4 regions of the Ureibacillus thermosphaericus genome follow, and region 4 is predicted to be linked to each of the others. Evidence: riboswitches for the same ligand, from Rfam matches in the RefSeq annotation. Region 4 holds a riboswitch; each other region holds the start of a gene.

Region 1 (5,277 bases), 140 kb from region 4:
CTTAATGATAGTAAGAAATAGATCGATTATTCATTCCCTTATTTTACCAGTTAATATATGGTTAAAACTTTACAGTAATTGAACAATTATTGAACTTGTATCAATACATAAAATGTATTCATTATTGAAAAATGAATATCCTATATTGAAATAACGTTCCTAAAGAAGCGAGGTGGTATACATGAAAAGACGTATTTTCATCGTACTTCTCGTGTTATTGTTGGTAGCTTTCCATTTCAAACCAATTGTTGCAGAAGAAGAAATTGTTCAAGCGGATTTAGTAATTGAAAATGTTGAAGTATTTACTGTCGACAAAGTAAACGAGAAAGCAGAAGCCATTGCGGTGAAAAATGGAAAGTTTGTTTATGTAGGAGATCGGGAGGGCGTACAAGCCTATAAAGGTCCAAAAACGAAAGTAATGCATTTAGATAATCAGCTGTTATTGCCAGGATTTGTTGACGGTCATAATTATGCATATTTAAAAGCCGAGAAACTGTATTTATTGGACTTAACCCCTTACTCAAATTTTGAACAATATAAAAGAGCGATTTTAACGTATCGTTCACAAAATCCACAATTAAGGCAGCTTCGTGCTGTTGGATGGAATCAAAATGTGACGGAAGAAGCGAGTCAAAAGAGTGGACAAACTCCGAGAGAATTAATTGATCAACTTGTTTCAGATATCCCGTTTGTAGCTTTTTCAAATCATCGAGACGAGCTTTGGGTTAACTCAAAAGCAATCGAAATTTCAGGATTGGATGTAGAAACAGAAAAACAGGAACAAGGACAAATTGACCTTTTAGAAAAAGGCGAGTTGGGAGTAGTTCAAGGACAGTTCATTAAAGTAGTTATCCAATCTTTGCCTCAACCAGATTTTACAGTAGAACAATATAAGATAGCATTGTTGGAATTTCAAAAAGAAGCGGCAACATATGGAATTACGGCAGTATTTATTCCGTTCCGATACCATTCGGAAAATTTATTAAAAGCTATTGATGAACTTGATCAACAAGGTAAGCTGACGCTTTCCTATGAGTTAGGGTTATACGTAGATCCTTTTAAAGGATTAGAACAAATTGATTCGTTAAAGGAATGGAGAGATAAGTATCAGGGAGAGAATTATAGTTACCAAACGGTGAAATTGTATGGTGCAGAAGTTTTATCAAAAGATGGTTCATGGAATAGGGACAAGTTTTATCAACTGTTGGAATTGTTAGATCGGGAAGGTTTTCGAATACATGTGCAAGCAGATGGGGAATTAGATGAAATTGTAAAGGTGTTTGAATATGTTCGAGAGCATAATGGAAAACAGAATTTCAAGCATACTATTTCCAATATCCCTTTTATGACGAGGGAAAATTTAACCCAATTTCGAAAGTTTGGTCTGATTCCATCTGTTCAGCCATCTCTCTTTTATCACACAATGGGAGTTAAAGAAAAGGTGGAAGAATTAAAAGATTTGCATCGAATGAAAAGCTATTTTGAGCGGGGATTACCAGTTGCATCTTCGAGTAATTATCCTTTTGGCGAGTTGAATCCACTATACGGAATTGAAACGGGAATGACTAGACTTCATGCAAAAGAAGAAAAAAATCTTAAACCATTATGGCCAAAAGAAAGTGCTACGTTGAAACAAATGCTTCGTAGTTACACCATCTATGCGGCAAGACAAATAGGAAAAGAAGAATGGATTGGGAAGATTCGTGTGGGGAAACAAGCAGACTTTATCATATTAGATAAAAATATCTTTAAAATACCTCCTAGTGAGATAAGTGAAGCGAAAGTCGTGTTAACTTATTTTAAGGGAAAAGAAATATATCGTGATAATTCTCATATCGATGAATGAAATAAAAAGAACCTCCCGTAGTTGTTAGGTGTATTACCTTTACGGGAGATTTTTTTTATGCGGTTTCATCTTTCTCTCTTTTAAAAGCTGCGTTGATGGTTGGTTCTGTCCCGAGTTTAATGCGTTTAATGTTTTCTAAATGTAAAATCGTTGCAACCAATAACAGCAATATTACGATGATAAATGGCCAAATAGTTGGTTCAAACAGCAAAGAGTTTATAGCAAAAACGATATACAAAAAGAATACACCGATAATTAAATAGTTGGATAATAAGGAAACTATGACAAGAGCTATCATAGAAAGTAGACCAAATTTCCAATTGATTGCAAGGAAAATTCCGATGAGGGAAGCAGTTCCTTTACCGCCTCTGAAATGCATATGAATGGGAAAATTATGACCTAGAATTACTGCGGCACCTGTCAAATAGAGCAATATTGAGATTTGTTCAGTTTCAAATAGTGTATAGTGATCTAAAAAATATCTTGTTAAGATAATCGCAAAAACTCCTTTTCCGATATCAATGAATCCAACAAGTATGCCGTATTTCCAGCCCAGCGTAAGAGTAGCGTTGGAAGCTCCTGCATTGCCGAGTCCAGCTTCTTTTAAATTCACACCGGAAAGTAATTGTGCTGCATTTGACCCATGAATACATCCAATAAAATAGCCGACAATAAGAAATGTAATCACTGCAGTTATCATTCTATTGGACTCCTTTATAGAAAAGTGCATTTTAATATATTATACTCAATAAAATAAAAAATAGTTTCAAATTTTTTAAAAAATTAGTTGACAGAGTGGCATACTATGTTTTATAGTTAATCCAACGATGGAAATCAAATCAATACTCTTATCAAGAGAGGCGGAGGGACTAGGCCCTATGATGCCCGGCAACCGGCAAGAAAATTGCAAAGGTGCTAAATCCTACAGATCATATTGATCTGAAAGATAAGAGGAGGAAATGTACGTGCATACAACACCCTCTTCTTATATAAGAAGAGGGTTTTTGTTTTACTTCAATGCCTCCTCAAGAAATCCATCAATTATTTATTTAGGAGGAGAAAACGATGTCCGAATTCAAGCCAGAAACGTTATTACTTCACGGTGGCCAACAACCTGACCCTACTACAGGTGCTATTGCTGTTCCTATTTATCGCACAACAGCATATGCATTCAAAGACACAGAACATGCGCGCAAATTATTCGCTCTTGAAGAAGTGGGTAATATTTATTCTCGCATTATGAATCCAACTGTAGATGTATTTGAAAAGCGTGTTGCTTTACTAGAAGGTGGTACTGCAGCTGTTGCTTTATCTTCCGGTCAGGCGGCGATTGCATTCTCCATTTTAAACATCGCTAATGCAGGAGATGAAATTGTTTCAGCTGGTTCCTTATATGGTGGAACATACAACTTATTTGCAAACACATTGCCGCGCTGGGGAATTACTACAAAATTTGTAGATGAAAGAGATCCAGAAAACTTCCGCAAAGCGATTACGAACAAAACAAAAGCGATTTATGCTGAAACGGTAGGAAACCCTAGTTTAAATATTTTAGATATTGAAGCGGTGGCAAAGATCGCTCACGATAATGGCATACCATTAATTATTGACAATACGTTCCCATCTCCATATGGATGCACCCCAATTGAATTTGGAGCAGACGTCGTAATACACTCGGCAACAAAATGGATTGGGGGACACGGTACAACAATCGGAGGAATTGTTGTAGATGGGGGTAAATTTGACTGGACACAAGGTCGATTCCCAGGATTCACTGAGCCCGATCACACATATCACGGAATTCGTTATGGTATTGATACAGCCGAAGCTGCTTTTGCAACAAAATTACGTGTACAATTATTACGTGACTTAGGTCCAACTTTAGGGCCAGATGCAGCGTTTAGCTTCTTACAAGGTTTAGAAACCCTTCATCTTCGTTATGTAAGACATGGTGAAAATGCAGAAAGAATTGTGGAATTCTTGAAAAACCACCCATACGTAGAATATGTGAATTATCCAGGGGATGAAAACTTCCCATCTCACCACCTTGCGAAGAAATATTTAAAAAACGGTTACGGATCAATGGTAACATTCGGAATTAAAGGTGGTCGTGAAGCAGGTCGAGTGGTAATTGACAACGTGAAATTATTCTCTCACGTAGCGAATGTTGGAGATGCAAGATCGCTCATTATTCATCCTGCATCAACAACTCACCAACAATTATCTGCTGAGGAATTAAAAATTGCTGGAGTAGGAGAAGAACTCATTCGCTTATCCATCGGCTTAGAAAATGTAGATGACATTATTGCAGATTTAGATCAAGCTTTAGCAAAAGCTGAGGCAGAATTTAGTGTAAATAAGGCTTAATCATTCGTTCAAGCCCTCTAAGAACCGCTATTGAATCGCTAATAATAGCTGCTCATTTGCGGCTGTTAAAAAATAAAGCATTAAACGCTCCCCATAATAGTCGTTAAGAGAAGAGGTTGCTCATGTACAACATTAAAATCCTCTATGGTCCAAAAGATAAAATGCTCATTTGCAGTGAAAATTTAATAGGAAAGTGCTGCTCATTCGCAGCCGATCCAATTATTCAAAGTTTCTTAAAATAATTGATTGAGTAAGGCTGCTCATTTGCAGTAGATAATTCAAATTTTTCTCAAAGGCGTTTAATCGAAAGGCTACTCATTTGTAGCAAAAATAATTTAATACGATGTGAGTTGTATTCCCATTCGAATACAATTCACATTAATAAATAGGCTGATCTGTCATTTTGGTAGAACCAATCGTTCTCAATTCTAGACACCCCATTTTCGATATATAAAATTAATTCCTAGTAAATTAATTAGGTTACTTGAATTTTTTCGTTTAATCATTTATAGTGTATATAAGAGTTGATTGAATGCCATTGTATTTGGTATTTTCAATAATTCCCCCTAAATGTTTACGGAAAGCCTTTAATGGCTTTCCCCTTTAAAAGGAGTTGAATCCTATGAAAAAGATTTATAGTGCCCAAAATTTTGCGGCTTATATCATATACGAATTAAATGACATGAATACTTTTGTAAATGCAAAATCATTGCAACATTTGCTTGAAATAGTAAAAAAACAGTGGGAAAGTGTTTTTGGATACAGCCCGTATAAAGAGCAAACCTATACGCTTTTAGCACACGGGTATATAGTAAAAGAAGTATACGATGCATATAAAGAATTGGGTGAACAACCAATTTTAGAACCTGCAAAAGAATGGTTTTTAACATATGGGGATTTCCAATTGATAAGAAGACCTTTTGCTGTTCCTGCCTTTTCAGCGGAAGAAGAACGATTGATGAGAAAGATTTTACGTAACTATCAAACTGCATTATTAGTGCATGCATCATGATAAGATGAATGACTGGTCAGTACAATAATATAGTACTGGCTTTTTTATTTTA
Region 2 (5,277 bases), 780 kb from region 4:
AGTAGATTTACCTGTACCGTTAGGACCCATGATTGCGTGTACTTCATTTGTGTTAATTGTTAAGTTTACACCTTTTAAAATCTCTTTACCTTCAATTGAAACGTGAAGATCCTTAATAACTAATGTTGACATCTATATACCTCCATTTTTGCTATAAATGGTAATACCATTTCTAATTTATTATCATTCTAATCTTAACCGAAAACAAGTGAGCATGCAAAACATTTAATCATTTATTCCCATCATTGAGTAAAATCCTCATCAATATTAGAATTTCCGAACATTAAATTCTTAACAACAAATCAAGACAATGTAAAAAGAAGGAATGTTTATTTTCAATAAATAAATCGTAATTGAGAACAGTTATTAATGAAAGAATTTTTTGAATAGAAAGCTATTATCAACCAACATCTTTCGATATATTTTTTTAATTGCATTCAGTCTATGCTTCTTTTCAGAGTTCTTAAATTCATCCTTTGAAATAATTGTTATTTAAGAAATTTCTAAAGTAGTAGTAAATCAAATTTCTGCCCTTTCATGCCCCTTGACTTTGACTGATATATACAATCTATGCAACAATGTTCCTTTTCCTAAACGTTTACATTATTGGCATTTTCCATTAATATAAATTGTATATATTTTTTTATCAACCCATCTATTTTTTAGATGATTAGGAGGGAGAACACTGGAATTACGTCAATTACGATATTTTGTTGAAGTTGCAGAACGGGAACATATCTCCGAGGCAGCTGAACACCTTCATGTTGCCCAATCAGCTGTAAGCAGACAAATTGCCAATCTAGAAGAAGAGCTTGGCACAGCACTTTTTGAACGTGTAGGGAGAAACGTGAAACTAACACCGATTGGTAAAATTTTTTTAGAGCATGCAATTACCGCTCTGAATGCTATTGATTATGCTGTTAAGCAAGTGGAAGAATATTTAGATCCTGAAAAGGGGTCCATTAAAATTGGCTTCCCTACTAGTTTAGCAAGTTACGTCCTCCCAACAGTTATTTCTGCCTTTAAAAAAGAATATCCTGACGTTTCTTTCCATCTACGCCAAGGATCCTATCGCTATTTAATTGAGGCAGTCAAAAACCGTGAATTAAACCTTGCATTTTTAGGACCGGTACCAAAGAAAGATGAAACAATCGATTCAATGATTTTATTCAATGAAAACATTTGTGCATTGCTTCCTGCCAATCACCGGCTGGCGAAGCGGGATAAAATTCATTTAGATGAACTACGTCATGATCACTTTGTCCTTTTCCCTGAAGGATATATTTTACATAAAGTCGTAGTCGATGCTTGCAAATCAGCAGGCTTTTCTCCTATAGCCACTTCGGTGGGAGAAGATATGGATGCTTTAAAGGGGCTTGTAGCAGCAGGAATTGGCGTAACATTATTGCCAGAAAGTTCTTTCTACGATTCTACACCACGGTTAACTATCAAAATGAAAATCGATAATCCAAATATCACCCGCAATGTAGGAATTATTTATCCAACAAACAGAGAATTAGCTCCTTCAGAACAAGTATTTATCAAATTTGTTCAAACATTCTTCTCCAGATTAAATCAATTTCAATAGAGGATATAACATAATTTCATTGTTAAAGAACTGTTTCGTAATGGCCAACATACTCAAAATCAAGAAGGCAAAGGTCACCTTATTTAATTCTCTTAAACATGCAAAACCTCCCAATCGTTTTCGATTAGGAGGTTATTTCGTTTTATTATTCGCTCACTGGTACTACAGAGCCGCCCCATTCTTCAAGAATGAAGTCTTGAATTTCTTTTGTACGCAATACTTCCACTAACTTTTTAATTTCTTCTCTATTTTCATCGCCAGAACGTACAGCAATTACGTTTACATATGGTGATTCTGAACCTTCAATTGCGATTGAATCTTCCACTGGGTTAATTCCAGCATCGATTGCGAAGTTAGAGTTAATAACAACCGCATCTCCTTCTTTGTTTTCATAATAAGTAACCATCATCTCAGGAGCATCGCTTGCTTCGATTTTTAAGTTCTTCGGATTTTCAACAATATCTTCTAAAGTTGCTTTTGTTTTATCGATACCTTCTTTTAATGTGATTAAGCCATTTGCTTCAAGTAGTGATAAAATACGACCATGGTCTGGGATAGAATTTGAAATTAAAATTGTTGCACCATCAGGAAGTTCATCTAAAGATTGATATTTTTTAGAGTAAATCCCCATTGGCTCAATGTGGATTCCACCAGCATTTACTAAATCATAACCCTCTTCAGCAACTTTTTGTTCAAGATACGGAATGTGTTGGAAATAGTTTGCATCAAGATCGCCATTATTTAAATCTTGATTTGGTAAAACATAATCTTGATATGGTACAATCTCTAACTCGATTCCTTCTTCAGCAAGGATTGGTTTTGCTTTCTCTAAAATTACTGCGTGAGGTGTGTGTGAAGCACCTACTTTTAATGTTACTTTTTCTGTTGCTTGTTGATCGTCGTTTGTTCCTTCATCAGTTGAAGAATTTGAACTTGTACCGCATGCAGCTAATACTAGCACAAGCACTGATAGGAATAAAAATGATAATACTTTCTTCATCCTTCCATTACTCCTTCTCCATTAAATTTTATGTGAAAGGCAAATCGCCTCCATCACCTGAATTAGCGCTTGTCCGTTTTGGCAGTAATCGTATCACCAATCCATTGAATGACAAATACAATGACAAGTATTAAAATCGTTGCCATTAACGTGACATCTTCTCTACTTCTTTGGAAACCTTCTAAGAAAGCTAAGTTCCCTAAACCGCCTGCACCTATGATTCCTGCCATCGCTGTATAACCAACAAGAGCAACAGCTGTGACAGTAATTCCAGAAATGAGCGCAGGTTTGGATTCAGGAATTAATACTTTCCATATAATTGTGAAAGTATTCGCACCCATCGATCTTGCTGCTTCAATAACACCTTTATCTACTTCGCGTAAAGCGATTAATACTAAACGCGCATAAAACGGCGCTGAACCGATAATTAACGCTGGTAAAGCCGCATTTACACCACGAATAGTTCCGAGTAAAAATTTTGTAAACGGAATTAATAAAATAATTAATATAATAAACGGAATCGAACGGAAGATATTCACAAGGGACCCCGTCAAGAAATGAACAATTTTGTTAGCCCAAAGTTGGTGTGGACTTGTTAAGAATAACAGTATACCTATGATTATGCCGAGAACGAAGGTAACTGCTGTAGAAATAGCTGTCATGTAGAGTGTGTCATAGGTTGCTTCCCACATTTTTGTCCAATCTACATTCGGAAATAATGCCTCAATCATTCGTAATCACCTCCGTTTTAATATTCATCGATTTCAGTTTTTCCAAAGCCTTCTCGACATTTTCAGAATCACCGTCAAGTTGAACAATTAACGTTCCATAAGAGCCATTCACCGTTTGTGAAATATTGCCGTGAAGGATGTTGATATCCAACTGGAACTCTTTAATTAAATATGAAATAATCGGTCTTTCTGTTGTATTTCCAACAAAAATTAATTTTACTAATTTTCCAGAAGGATAATTTTTCAAAATGTGTTCAATGGATTCTTTTGATTCTCTTGAATCCGAAACTTGCATCACAAAGTTTTTCGTTATTTCAGCTTGAGGATTTTGGAACACTTCAAGAACATCACCTTGTTCAACGACACGTCCAGCTTCCATCACCGCAACGCGATGGCAAATTTTTCGAATCACGTGCATTTCATGGGTAATTAAAACAATTGTCAACCCAAGACGCTGATTAATATCTGATAATAATCGCAAAATTGAATCAGTTGTTTCTGGGTCTAGAGCACTTGTGGCTTCATCACAAAGCAATACTTCTGGATTGTTAGCTAATGCTCTTGCTATACCAACCCGTTGTTTTTGTCCACCGGAAAGCTGGGATGGATAAGCATCCGCTCTTCCACTTAAACCTACAAGTTCAATTAATTCGTGAACTCTTTTTTCTCTTTCTTCTTTTGGTACCCCTGCAATTTCTAAAGGAAAAGCAATATTTTCTGCGACTGTTCTTGACCATAAAAGATTGAAATGTTGGAAGATCATGCTGATTTTTTGGCGAGCAAGCCGTAACTCTTTTCCTTTAATTGAAGAAATTTCAAGACCATTCACTATGACAGAACCGCTCGTTGGTTTCTCGAGTCCATTCAATAGGCGAATCAATGTACTTTTTCCGGCACCGCTATATCCGATGATTCCGAAAATTTCACCCTTTTGAATAGACAAATTTACATGATCAACTGCGGTTAATTCCCCATTTTTCGTTTTAAAGATTTTTGTGACATTTTTTACTTCAATCATGTTTGAGTACTCCTTTATAAACCGCAATATGTATTGATATTACAATTGTGCATTTTACACTTTTTATTACCCTTTGACTATAGCGTTATGTATACAATCTTTCATTTCAATAAAAAAACCTTCTACTTTGATAAGTAGAAGGGAAGTTGAACAACCTACTTAGATATCGTAAAACTTCCTCTTATCTTTCAAAGTAATAAATACTTTGCGTGATTTGGCACCTTATCATATCAATGATATGATGGTTGCCGGGTTTCATAGGGCACTTCCCTCCACCACTCTTAATAAGAGTTTTTTGCTATTCGGTTATTTAATTATGGAAACAATGTAACACGTAATCTATCATCTGTCAACTATAAAATCAACTTTTCATATAAGTTTTGTACGGATTTAAATGCATAGACTTTTTCATGCACTTTTCCGTCCTTTGTTATAAGTAGACAAGGAACACTTTCGATTTGTTGTTCGTATGCAAATTCTTCCAAAAAATTAATATTTCCTTTCCCAATCGGAATGTGTGGAAGAAGTTCTTCAATAACTTCCATCATTTTTGATGCAATTTTACATGTTCCGCAAATAGGTGTATATAAATAAAATGCTGTGATATCATTTTCGTTTACTTTTTCTTCCCAATTCTCTATTGTCCATTCTTCCATATCAATCATTTCCTATGCTAAATATTCTTTATGAACTAAAAATCTCGCTTCTTTCAGTAATTGAGCTAACACTTTTCGTGGTGCGTTTGCAACTTCCATATATGTTCTTGGAACATTTAGGTGAGTAGCCTCCGAATAAATTCTCTTCATTAATTTTCTTAGTTTTTCTCCGGATTGATCGGCATCAAAAAAAGTATATAGCTGACATTCTTCATAGGGCTCAATAAGCTCGAGTAACGCCTCTTCACTTATAGTACCATTTGTACAGACAATCTTCACATCTT
Region 3 (5,277 bases), 1.4 Mb from region 4:
GTCAGTCCATTTGAGTTGGCTAGAAGAAACTTAATTCCAGTAGTAATTGGATTATTTGTGACGACAATTGTTGCGATGTTTTTAATATAAATAAAGAAAGAAACCGTATAACAAACGTTGCGGTTTCTTTCTTTCGTGCGCCCGGCATGTACATGAACTATAGGGTGTAAGTCCCGAACCCCGAAGACAGAAGTAGAGGTTAGCCAAGAGCAAGGGTGTCCGTGGTGACGCGGAATCTGAAGGAAGCGAGCGGCAAACTTCCGGTCTGAGGAACACGAACTTCATATAAGGCTAGGTATCATTGGATGAGTTTGCTAAACAAAACAAAGTCCTTTCTGCCAAAGGTGGTACAGAGTAAATGAAGCAGATAGATGGAAGGAAAGATTACATTCTTACCCGGGGAGGTCTGGCGGATATGTGAAGTACGCTTCATAACCTACTTAGTGATAAGTAGCTGAACCGTCAGAAGTCAGCAGAGGTCATAGTATTAGTTGGTTTAGAACTACTAAGAAGGACCGAACAATTAAGAGAGAATAGCCCTTGGCATTCAGTGAGTCATGATGAACACAGAAAACGTAGTACCTCACTTGAGGAAGGAAGCGGTGAATCCCGTGGGAGACCTCTTGGAGGGTGGAGTGACCACTGGCATAAAGAGAACAGCTATTCACGGAAGTTATAAAGACTTGCGTCAATCATCTTAATTGAACCGCCGTATACGGAACCGTACGTACGGTGGTGTGAGAGGACGGGAGTTAATCGCTCCCTCCTACTCGATTTTATATGCTTTTGTGAGTTAATGTTCAAAACCATCAACGTATCTTCCATCTTTCGGAATTGCCAATTCATCGAAGTGATGAACTAATTGGGCTAATCCATTTTCCAATTCTTCACCCGACATTGGAACACCGTGTCCACATAGTGCCACTCTTGGACGAAGATAAGCGAGTTTTGTAACGCTTTCTCTTGCTAATTTCCAATTCGTTGTAAAATATTTAGGCGGGCCAGAGATTTCCTTTTCTTGTACAAAAACTTTAAACAAAGACTCTTGTTTCACCGTAACGAACGCATCACCAGCAATTAGCGCACGGTCCCGTTCACGAAAAAGAGAGATATGACCTGGTGAATGTCCCGGTGTTGGAATCCACTTCCATTCAGGTAACATCGGGATTGTTCCATTTTTCGGCAGTGCATGAACAAAAGAATCTAACTGTATTGGCTGTTTAGGAAAGTATGGTGACATTCTCGCAACGAGTCCACGATCTACCGTAGGATCTGGATTTGGATAGCTTTGTTCTCCTATTAAAAATGGGATTTCTTCTTCATGGGCATATACTGGGACATTCCAATGTTTTACTAAATCAACAATTGCGCCAACATGATCAAAATGTCCATGGGTTAAAAGAATCGCTTTTGGGCGGGCATTTTGACCGAAACGCTGCTCAGCTTCTTCAATGATTGCATTAGCTGATTTCGGCATTCCCGCATCAACTAAAACCCATTGATTGTCTTTATCTGGATCACCAATAAAAAAACATTGACTACTTGGATTGTAAAATGATATAAATCCTCTGTAATGTTTAGCCCTACCCCACTTAATATAGAAGTGACGGGAATAAATTTATAATCATCACCATAATGTAGCTGTTCGGACATTTCATTACCCCCTTTACATATTATTGAGTATTTCCAATTATGAATTCTTTATTTGTTCAAGAACTTCATTTTGCACTCGCTATTGTCATTCATATGTATGAATTGTTTTATTAATAAAAAAACTGTAAAAATTCTTCCGTGGAAGAAGAATTTTTACAGTTTTCATTAAATATGATAATCAATTGGATCATGGCCGTCCACGAAATGCCAGTCATAAGGAGTTTCTTGGTAAACGTAGTAGTTCAACCAGTTGTAGAACAACAGATGGGCATGCGCTCTCCAACTATTTTTTGGCTCTTTTGTTGGATCATTGTTAGGGAAATAGTTTGCTGGTATTTCCACTGGTAAACCTTTCTTAATATCACGCTCATATTCTTCCTTAAGAGTTGTTGCATCATATTCCAAGTGTCCTGTAATCATAATGTGTTTATTATCTTTTGATTGAATGATAAAAGGTCCTACTTCTTCAGAATAGCTCAACAATTGTAAATCAGGATGTTGTTGCACTTCCTCTAAGGAAACTGACGTGTATCGAGAATGAGGTGCCACAAATTCATCATTGAAACCACGAACTAAATCGTTTGTTAAGTCTGTTATAGTGTGTGAATAGATGCCGGAACATTTTTTCGGCAACTCAAATTTCCCTATTCCGAAGTGATAATAGAGTGCTGCTTGTGCCGCCCAACATATATAAATGATCGATGTCACATTTTCTTCTGCCCAGTCTAAAATTTCAGTAAATTCTTTCCAATAATTCACTTCTTCAAATTCCATCCGCTCTACTGGCGCTCCTGTGATGACCATACCGTCAAATCGGCGATGCTTTATTTCGTCAAAGGTTTTATAGAACAATTCCAAATGGCTTTTTGACACATTTTTTGGCTCATATGAAGCTGTATTTAAAAATGTTACATTTGTTTGTAAAGGAGTGTTACCGAGTAAACGCAATAATTGTAATTCTGCTTTTTCTTTTTCAGGCATCAAGTTAAAAACCAAAATATTTAATGGTCGGATTTCCTGTGATAACGCACGGTCTTCTTCCATGACGAAAATCTTTTCATTTCTTAAAATTTCTCCAGCTGGTAAATTCTTCGGAATATTAATTGGCATTTCTCATGTCCCCCAATTCTACATTTAATTAATAAAAAACCCTCTCATTCCAGCATAGGAAATGAGAGGGTACAAACATTTCATGTACGCACTCTCTTATCTCCCAAGGCATAGCCTTGCTGGAATTAGCACCTTTCTAACAATCGTTAGAGGTTGCTGAAGCTTCATTGGGCCAAGTCCCTCCGCTTCTCTTGATAAGAAAGTTTTGAATCCTTATAAAATTAAGATAATCCTAACACATTTAATAGGGATTTGCAATATTAGGTTATTTTATTTTACTCTGCATTTTTGTTAGCCATTCCGAGCTCTCTTTCTCATTCAATTCTTGTTCTAATTGTTGATCCCAACTATTAAATAATGTATTCCATACGCGGATAAATAATTCCTTGTTTTCAGCGTTCCAAATAATGAATTCGATACAAGGGACATCATTTACTTGAGTATTTTCCATTGATAGTATGGATTTGATTTCTTGATGATCTTCTTCCAGTTCCGTCGCTTGCATGTTTTGTATTGCTTTCATCATAAAAGGTGCACTTACTGGCCCCTCTTCATTACGTATATAACGATAGATTTGTTCCGGAAAATCATCAAAGTCTAATACTTCCTCAATATCGCCTTCTACGATTTGATGATGTACAGGGCTATATAGTAGCTCTATTGCTACGGGTTCTAATTCCTCTTCAAATACTCCTAGAGAAAATTGTTTCATTCCTTTTTCGGTAAGTTGATAATAGTTATTTTCCCGTATCAACAACCCATTTTTTTGCATTTTCCGTAATAAATCTTCTATAAATAGTGGCTCTACCAGTAAAATTTCACTGAGCTGTTCAGCCCTTTCGAAAGTTGATTTTTGGCAAGAGAAAAGTAAGATTTTCATTAATATATCCATCGTCCTCTTTCGAACTGGCTGATAAGTGATTTCATACGTATGCATCGGAATACACCAAATATCCGTATGAATGATTAAAGCAGATTTTTCTTTTTCAAGCTTTTTTATTAATTGTTGCTGTATTTGATGGAGTTCCATGTTTATGTTAAGAACGTCTCCTTCGTTATTTTTCGAATACCTTGTTGTTTTTCCACTACTTCATATAGATATTGATACATTTCTTTAGTGTTCTTTGCTTTTGGTCGATTCATGAACATTTCTGAGCTGCCAATAATCATCAGTAATTCTCTTGCTCTCGATAATGCAACGTTTAACCGGCGGTAATCTTTTGCAAAACCGATTTCTCCATGTGGATTGTTTCGAACCATACTTAGTAGTATAACGTCCATTTCCATACCCTGGAATTTATCGACAGAGCCTGTCCGAATATGTAAATGGGACAAATTCAACTCTTCTATTAACAAATTAACTCGATTTACTTGCTCTCGATAGAAACTAATCACACCAACGGATTTTAAAGCATCATTTTCAAGTAAGCCTTGTTCTTTTGATTTTGCAGTTGCTTCGTTTAAATCGATTAATAGTTTCCGTATTGTTTCTAGTTCGGAAGAGTTAAATAAACTAGCGCCTTCCTTCATTCTTTCTTCAAAGTAATGTGGCTCGTTTGGTAGATCGAACCATAATAAATGTTCATGGCGTTTTACATAATTTCCATTTAATTTATGATCTCTTGCTTCATCAGAATTATCTAAACCACAATGTAAGGACTCGTTGCCGGTCCTATAAAATGGAGTGATGGTTTGCATAATCTTTTCATGCATTCTGTATTGAATTCCTAGCATTTTCTTATTTGTGCTAGGTAAATTTTTATATAGGCGTTCAAATAATGATTCTTCCAAAAGCTTCTCGAGTTCCCTTTTTTCTTCAAAAGTGTCGCTTTCTTTCATAACTACTTCCAATGTTTCTTCAAATGTATCGTCACCGATTAATGGTGGCAACTGATGGTGGTCGCCGACAAGAATAATTTTTTTCCCTTTTAACATTGGAAGTAATAATTCAGGCGGTGTTGCTTTTGATACTTCATCAATAATGACGACATCAAAAATAGGATAATTGTCCATAAAATCTTTATTTGCGGAAGCAACACAAGTTGTACCAATCACATTTGCATGTTTCACATATAGTTTTCGGATTTCATCTAAATCGTGTTCAGTAGAATTATTTAGTAATGAAAACCATTCTTTTTGAATTTCCTTTGTGATTGGCAACAGTTCAATTTGTTGATGTAATTTTTCAATTTTTAATTGGAAATCCTTAATTTTTTCTTTCGTTTGTTCCAGTTCGAACTCAGGATTTTGTTTTATGAGTTGTTGCAACTGTTCAGCTTTTTTCTCTAAAACAATGCCTTGTCGATGTAATTCTTTTAATTCTTTATGTATGGTCGATAATAATTCTCCACCATTGGAAAGTTCTTTTTCAATTGTGGCAATCTCTTGATTGATTTGAGCTTTTTCATGTTCATATGTTTGATAATTGGCTTGTTGTTCAGTTAGTGAAGAAATCTTTTCATTTAATGCGTCGATGATAACTTGTAACTCGTCAATAGATGGTATGAAATCTGT
Region 4 (5,277 bases):
GATGCTTCGGCGTATCCAATTCTACAATGACAGAACGTGCTCTTTTTGCTTTTTCGTGGAGAGGTTCAAAACTATGCGGTTCAGCCTCGCGAATGATTATTTCCCTCTGAGGTTTTGCCTCTTTCTTTTCAACCGGCTGAAAATGAGCAAGCTTCTTTTTCATCGCTTCAATATGTTTCGGTGTTGTACCGCAACATCCTCCAATGAGCCTTACTCCTTCATTGCATAATTCAACCGCTGCCCTTGCAAAATAATCTACTTCTGATTCGTAAACGACACGCCCCTCTTCAATATCTAATAAAGAAGCGTTCGGATAAACAGATAAATACGCTCGTTCAGGAATTTCTACCTGTTCAAAAGCCTGTATTGTGTGGTATGGACCAAGTCGACAGTTCACCCCTACAATATCTGCACCTAATTTTTCTAACTGCTTTAATGCTTCATTCAATTTCATGCCATTCATTAATACGCCCGGCTCTTGCATTGAAACTTGAGCAATGATGGGCATATCCGTCATGGCTCGTAACATTTTTAACGTCTCGCATAGCTCTTCAACATCATAATAAGTTTCTAACAACAAACCATCTAACTGCCCCGCAATTAGCACTTCTGCTTGTTCACGAACTGCTGCGAGAATTTCATCTAATGTATAATCTACTTTGCGAACACCACGGATACCACCAATCGAACCTAAAATAAACACTTCACTGTTCTTGGCTGCTTGTTTGGCAACACCTATCGCACCTTCGTTAATTTCCACTACTTTTGACTCCAAACCATAACGAGTGAGCTTGATTCGATTAGCGCCATATGTATTCGTTTGAATAACATCTGCGCCAGCTTGTATGTATTCCTTATGAATTTTTTTAATGATTTCCGGTTTTTCAATATTCATTTCTTCGTGACAATTTTCAAGTCCATATGAATATAACAGCGTTCCCATAGCACCATCTGCAACTAACACTTTATGTTTTAACGCATCTAGTAGCCCCATCCGAAATTCCCTCACTTTTCTTTACTTCATAAATTTTCTGTCAATTCATCTAATAGAAAAAGCCTTCTTGCGAAAGAAGGCTTGTCATTTCCTTTAGAAGTCACCTTATCTTTCGGCAATTGCCGCTGGATTTAGCACCTTACTAAACATTTTTAGTGGTTGCTGAAGCTTCACCGGGCCAGTTCCCTCCACTTCTCTTGATAAGTCATATTCGATTTTAAAATATCAATATAATAACTTACATCATAAAATCAATACTTCATTTTGTCAAGTTAATCAGTCGGAATTATTTAAAAAGTTGTTTATAATTTGTTTTGCTGTTTCTTTCCCGTTATCAATGCATGCACCAATTCCTACGCCGAAATAAGAGCAACCAGCAATGTAAATATTCGGATAGAGGTTATCTAATTTTGTAATTATTTCTTGCAAAGCTTCATGATGAGCTAAATCATAAGTTGGCATGGCATCGATCCATTTTGTAATATTCACAATGGTAGGTTGTGCTTCTATATTCAAACTGAGTTGAATATCGTTCAAAGCAACCTTTGTTAACTCTTCATCACTCATTTTCATTAATTCTTGGTAGCGAGGATTACTTTCTTTATAAAACAGTCGAACAAGTAGATTTCCTTCTGTTGAAGTATGCTTCCATTTACGGCTTGTCCAAGTAGAGGCATTACATAATAAGTCGCTGTTGTAGGAAACGATAAATCCAGTGCCATCCTTAGGCAAAATAGAATCTGGTAGATCGAAGCCTACATACATCGTAATGGCTGATGCATTTTTAAATTTGTTGAAATAAGGATTTAATTCATCATTATTTAAAACTTGCTTCACGACTTGGTTGGGCAATGCTAACACAACAACATCCGATTCCAATTTTTCTCCGTTAGCGAAGGAAATTTCATAACGTTGTTCTTTCTTCTCAACAAGAACTGTTTCAGTATCTTTATATATTTCTACATCCACAAGCAGTTCTTCCATTCGATCAATTAGTTGAGATAGTCCATTTTTAAAAGAAAGGAATTTTTTATTCGCTTCCCGTTCAAACTTTTCCCGATTTGCTTGCAAACCTTTCATTATACTTCCATATTCATTTTTGTAATCAACTAAGTATGGAAGCGTAGAGGCAATGGACAATTTATAAATGTCCCCTGAGTAAACACCAGCTAATACAGGAGCTATTTGTTTCTCCACTATTTCTTTTCCTAAAAAGTATTCTAAGAAATCTCCGATGGAACTTTCCTTCGTAAATTTCGTATTCGGTATTTCCTCATCTTTTAACACTCGTTGTTTCCCTTCTTCTGAAATTAATGTGCTCGCCTTTAGGGATTCGAGAGTCATAGGAATGCCAAATACAGAGTCCTTTGGAATCGCATGTAATTCATTATTGGTGTGAATATAAGAAATTCCTGTTTCGTTATATACGACTTCTGATTCAAAATCTAGTTCCTTTACAAGTTCCATTACGCTTGGATATCGTGCTACAATGGAATCCGCTCCCGTTTCCATGATGAATCCTTTTTCACGCTCTGTGTGCATTTTTCCGCCAAGGTACGGATTTTTTTCCACAAGTACTAAACGGGCAGGAATTTCATTTTCCTTTAATTGTTTTTGTAAATAATACATTGTGCAAAGTCCTGTAATTCCTCCACCGATAACCGTTACCGTTTTCATTCGTTACAACTCCTATAAGATCTTTTTACCGTACTTTTAGTATAATCTTTTTTTATAACTCTTTCTGTGTCGGCTTTAGTAAATTTCAACATAGTAAACAACAAATATGCTTTTCGACTGTTCAATTTATTACAAAAGGATTTTTGATAACTCATCCAATTATTAAACAATATAAAACAGCCCTCTCCACTACACTACAAAGGACTGTTTCACTTTATTCATCTAGTTTTTCATAAAATAAATCTGCAAATGTAAGTCGTTTCCGTCTGTTCTTCATAGCATGTAATTTTCTGTCATTCCCATTACATTACGGAATCACGGAATGTAGTAATGCAATACTTTTTAGTGTGCTTATTATTCATTATACTCATTTTGCTTTTGTTGTTTTGCCAGTTCTCGCCAGCGGGCTGCCGCTTTTTTATCTACTTCAACATCAATCCCATTTTTGTAAATGTATGCGATATTTAACTTTGCTTGATAATCTCCTAGCAACGAAGCTCTCTTATAATAATAAAGTGCTTTCTTTCCGTTTCTTTCTACACCGATTCCATTCTCATATAAAAACCCTAAATTATAAATTGAATCAATGTGATGGTATTCCGCTGCTTTTTCAAACCACTCAATAGCAAGAGGGACATTCCTCTCCCTGCCCAATAGCCCCTCAAAATAGATGGAACCCATTCGATATTGGGCATCGAGATCCCCGCCTTCAGCTGCCTTCAAATAATATTGAAATGCTTTTTCGACATCTCTATTTACCCCAATTCCTTGCTCATACATAATTCCTAATGTAAACATTGCTTCTACAACATTCTGTTTTGCAGCCACTTCAAACCATTTTAAAGCTTCCTTATAATTTACATTGCCTACTTCACCGTTTAAATACATATCTGCTAAGTTATTAGCTGCATCAGGATGTCCGTTTTTTGCTGCCTTTTTATATAATGAAAAAGCCATTTCATTATCTTCTTCAACGCCAAGTCCTTCGTAATAGCAATTAGCCAACTGATATTGCGCTTCACTATTTCCCGCTTTACTCGCTTTTTGCAACCAATAAACAGAAAGAGAATATTCCTCCATAATCCTGTATATATCTGCTAATTCAACCATCGCTTCTACGTTCTTTTCATGGGCAAGTTGGTATATATTTTTCGCTTCTAGCATTTGTTCTTCTGTAAGCAAATGACGCAATTGTTGTAAACGCTCTTCAAATCTTTCCTGCATCTCTAATTCCATCACCATCGACACCTTATCTTTATTTAAAATATTCCACTAAATAATTTTTAAATTTCGTTGCAGCAGGAGACATATAACGGCCTTTAACCCATGATACACCGATTTTCCGCTCACAAATGGGCTCTTTAACCGATATTTTTCTTACATTATACTCATTCAATCCTTTAATGTCTGGAATAATCGAAATACCATGGCCAGCACTAACAAATCCTGCTACTGTATGTGGATCTTCTCCTTCAAATGTAATATTCGTTTTAGCAATTCCCACATCTTTTAATAATTGGTCTACAATATGACGTAATGCATTCCCTTTTTTTATAGATACAAAAGGTTCATCTTTTATTTCAGACAAATTGATAAATTCTTTATTTGCAAACCGATGATTTTCTGGAACGATAACAAACAATTCTTCCTTCCATAATTCAATCCATTCAATATCAACTATTTTTGATTCAATACGTTGGGATAAACATAAATCGATATCCCCTTCTTCCAACAATTCTAATAAATTCAATGAAGAAGCTTGAGTTAAAGTAAACTTGATATTCGGATATTTTTCGTGAACATGAGCCATCAATTCAGGCACAATCTCCATCCCTAAAGTGTGGATAAATCCTAATGATACCTCTCCATATCCTGGCATAATCAATCCATTGATTTCCTGTTTCGCTCGATTATATTCTTCTAAAATCGTATTCACTCTTTCCAAAAAAAGTTTTCCATAGCGATTCAATACAATGGAACGGCCTTGCCTATCAAAAAGAGGTACTCCAATTTCTTGTTCGATATTTGAAATCGACTTACTTAATGCCGGCTGAGAAATGTTTAACAATTCTGCAGCGTGAGTCATATGTTCTATTTCAGCAACAACTTTGAAATATTCCAATTGTTGTATTTCCATTTACATACCCCTTTTGTTAATTGATAACCATTTAGAATGGTTTTGATAAAAATAATAAATTGTATTTATGTAAGGCTGTATCTATAATAAGTTTACAAGATTGATTTGCATAACAAAATTCATTTTAAAAAACAAGATATTTTCATTTTTTTTCATTTTATTGTAACATTATTTATAAAAGGAGTACTTCATAATGAAAATCGTTTCGCCAAAACCATTTACTATTGAGACGGGAAAACGCGCTGTCTTATTACTACATGGTTTTACAGGCAACACTAATGATGTGAAGCGTTTAGGTCGTTATTTAGCAGATCGCAATTATACGGTTCATGCTCCTTTATATAAAGGGCATGGAAGTGATCCTTTAACCCTTATCAACACAGACCCGATCGAATGGTGGAATAGCGCTGTTGAAGGTTACGATGAACTTCGCAGAAGAGGGTATAAAGAAATTGCGGTTGCTGGTGTT

Evidence for each region. A riboswitch is a leader RNA that binds a small molecule or an ion and turns the genes downstream of it on or off. The one in region 4 is predicted to bind S-adenosylmethionine.
Region 1: linked by a shared signal. The riboswitch ahead of UtA1_RS01720 (O-acetylhomoserine aminocarboxypropyltransferase/cysteine synthase family protein) and the one ahead of UtA1_RS01045 (bifunctional homocysteine S-methyltransferase/methylenetetrahydrofolate reductase) in region 4 are both predicted to bind S-adenosylmethionine.
Region 2: linked by a shared signal. The riboswitch ahead of UtA1_RS14200 (methionine ABC transporter ATP-binding protein) and the one ahead of UtA1_RS01045 (bifunctional homocysteine S-methyltransferase/methylenetetrahydrofolate reductase) in region 4 are both predicted to bind S-adenosylmethionine.
Region 3: linked by a shared signal. The riboswitch ahead of metA (homoserine O-acetyltransferase MetA) and the one ahead of UtA1_RS01045 (bifunctional homocysteine S-methyltransferase/methylenetetrahydrofolate reductase) in region 4 are both predicted to bind S-adenosylmethionine.

What each region holds. Positions count from the first base shown of each region.
Region 1 covers NZ_AP018335.1:359,886-365,162, reverse strand. Annotated here, with positions in the region: gene UtA1_RS01730 (amidohydrolase) at 182-1,846, shown strand; gene UtA1_RS01725 (glycerol-3-phosphate acyltransferase) at 1,902-2,546, opposite strand; SAM riboswitch class I at 2,692-2,799, shown strand; gene UtA1_RS01720 (O-acetylhomoserine aminocarboxypropyltransferase/cysteine synthase family protein) at 2,912-4,213, shown strand; gene UtA1_RS01715 (hypothetical protein) at 4,836-5,225, shown strand.
Region 2 covers NZ_AP018335.1:2,921,967-2,927,243, forward strand. Annotated here, with positions in the region: gene sufC (Fe-S cluster assembly ATPase SufC) at 1-132, opposite strand, end outside; gene UtA1_RS14185 (LysR family transcriptional regulator) at 686-1,588, shown strand; gene UtA1_RS14190 (MetQ/NlpA family ABC transporter substrate-binding protein) at 1,734-2,588, opposite strand; gene UtA1_RS14195 (methionine ABC transporter permease) at 2,651-3,319, opposite strand; gene UtA1_RS14200 (methionine ABC transporter ATP-binding protein) at 3,312-4,337, opposite strand; SAM riboswitch class I at 4,516-4,628, opposite strand; gene UtA1_RS14205 (thioredoxin family protein) at 4,691-4,993, opposite strand; gene UtA1_RS14210 (toprim domain-containing protein) at 5,006-5,277, opposite strand, start outside.
Region 3 covers NZ_AP018335.1:2,351,887-2,357,163, reverse strand. Annotated here, with positions in the region: gene UtA1_RS11325 (hypothetical protein) at 1-90, shown strand, start outside; gene UtA1_RS17220 (hypothetical protein) at 558-701, shown strand; partial or broken gene UtA1_RS11315 (MBL fold metallo-hydrolase) at 794-1,653, opposite strand; gene metA (homoserine O-acetyltransferase MetA) at 1,819-2,763, opposite strand; SAM riboswitch class I at 2,857-2,964, opposite strand; gene UtA1_RS11305 (hypothetical protein) at 3,029-3,793, opposite strand; gene UtA1_RS11300 (DEAD/DEAH box helicase) at 3,796-5,277, opposite strand, start outside.
Region 4 covers NZ_AP018335.1:217,082-222,358, forward strand. Annotated here, with positions in the region: gene UtA1_RS01045 (bifunctional homocysteine S-methyltransferase/methylenetetrahydrofolate reductase) at 1-994, opposite strand, end outside; SAM riboswitch class I at 1,097-1,201, opposite strand; gene hemG (protoporphyrinogen oxidase) at 1,271-2,671, opposite strand; gene UtA1_RS01055 (tetratricopeptide repeat protein) at 3,026-3,907, opposite strand; gene UtA1_RS01060 (LysR family transcriptional regulator) at 3,927-4,808, opposite strand; gene UtA1_RS01065 (alpha/beta hydrolase) at 5,002-5,277, shown strand, end outside.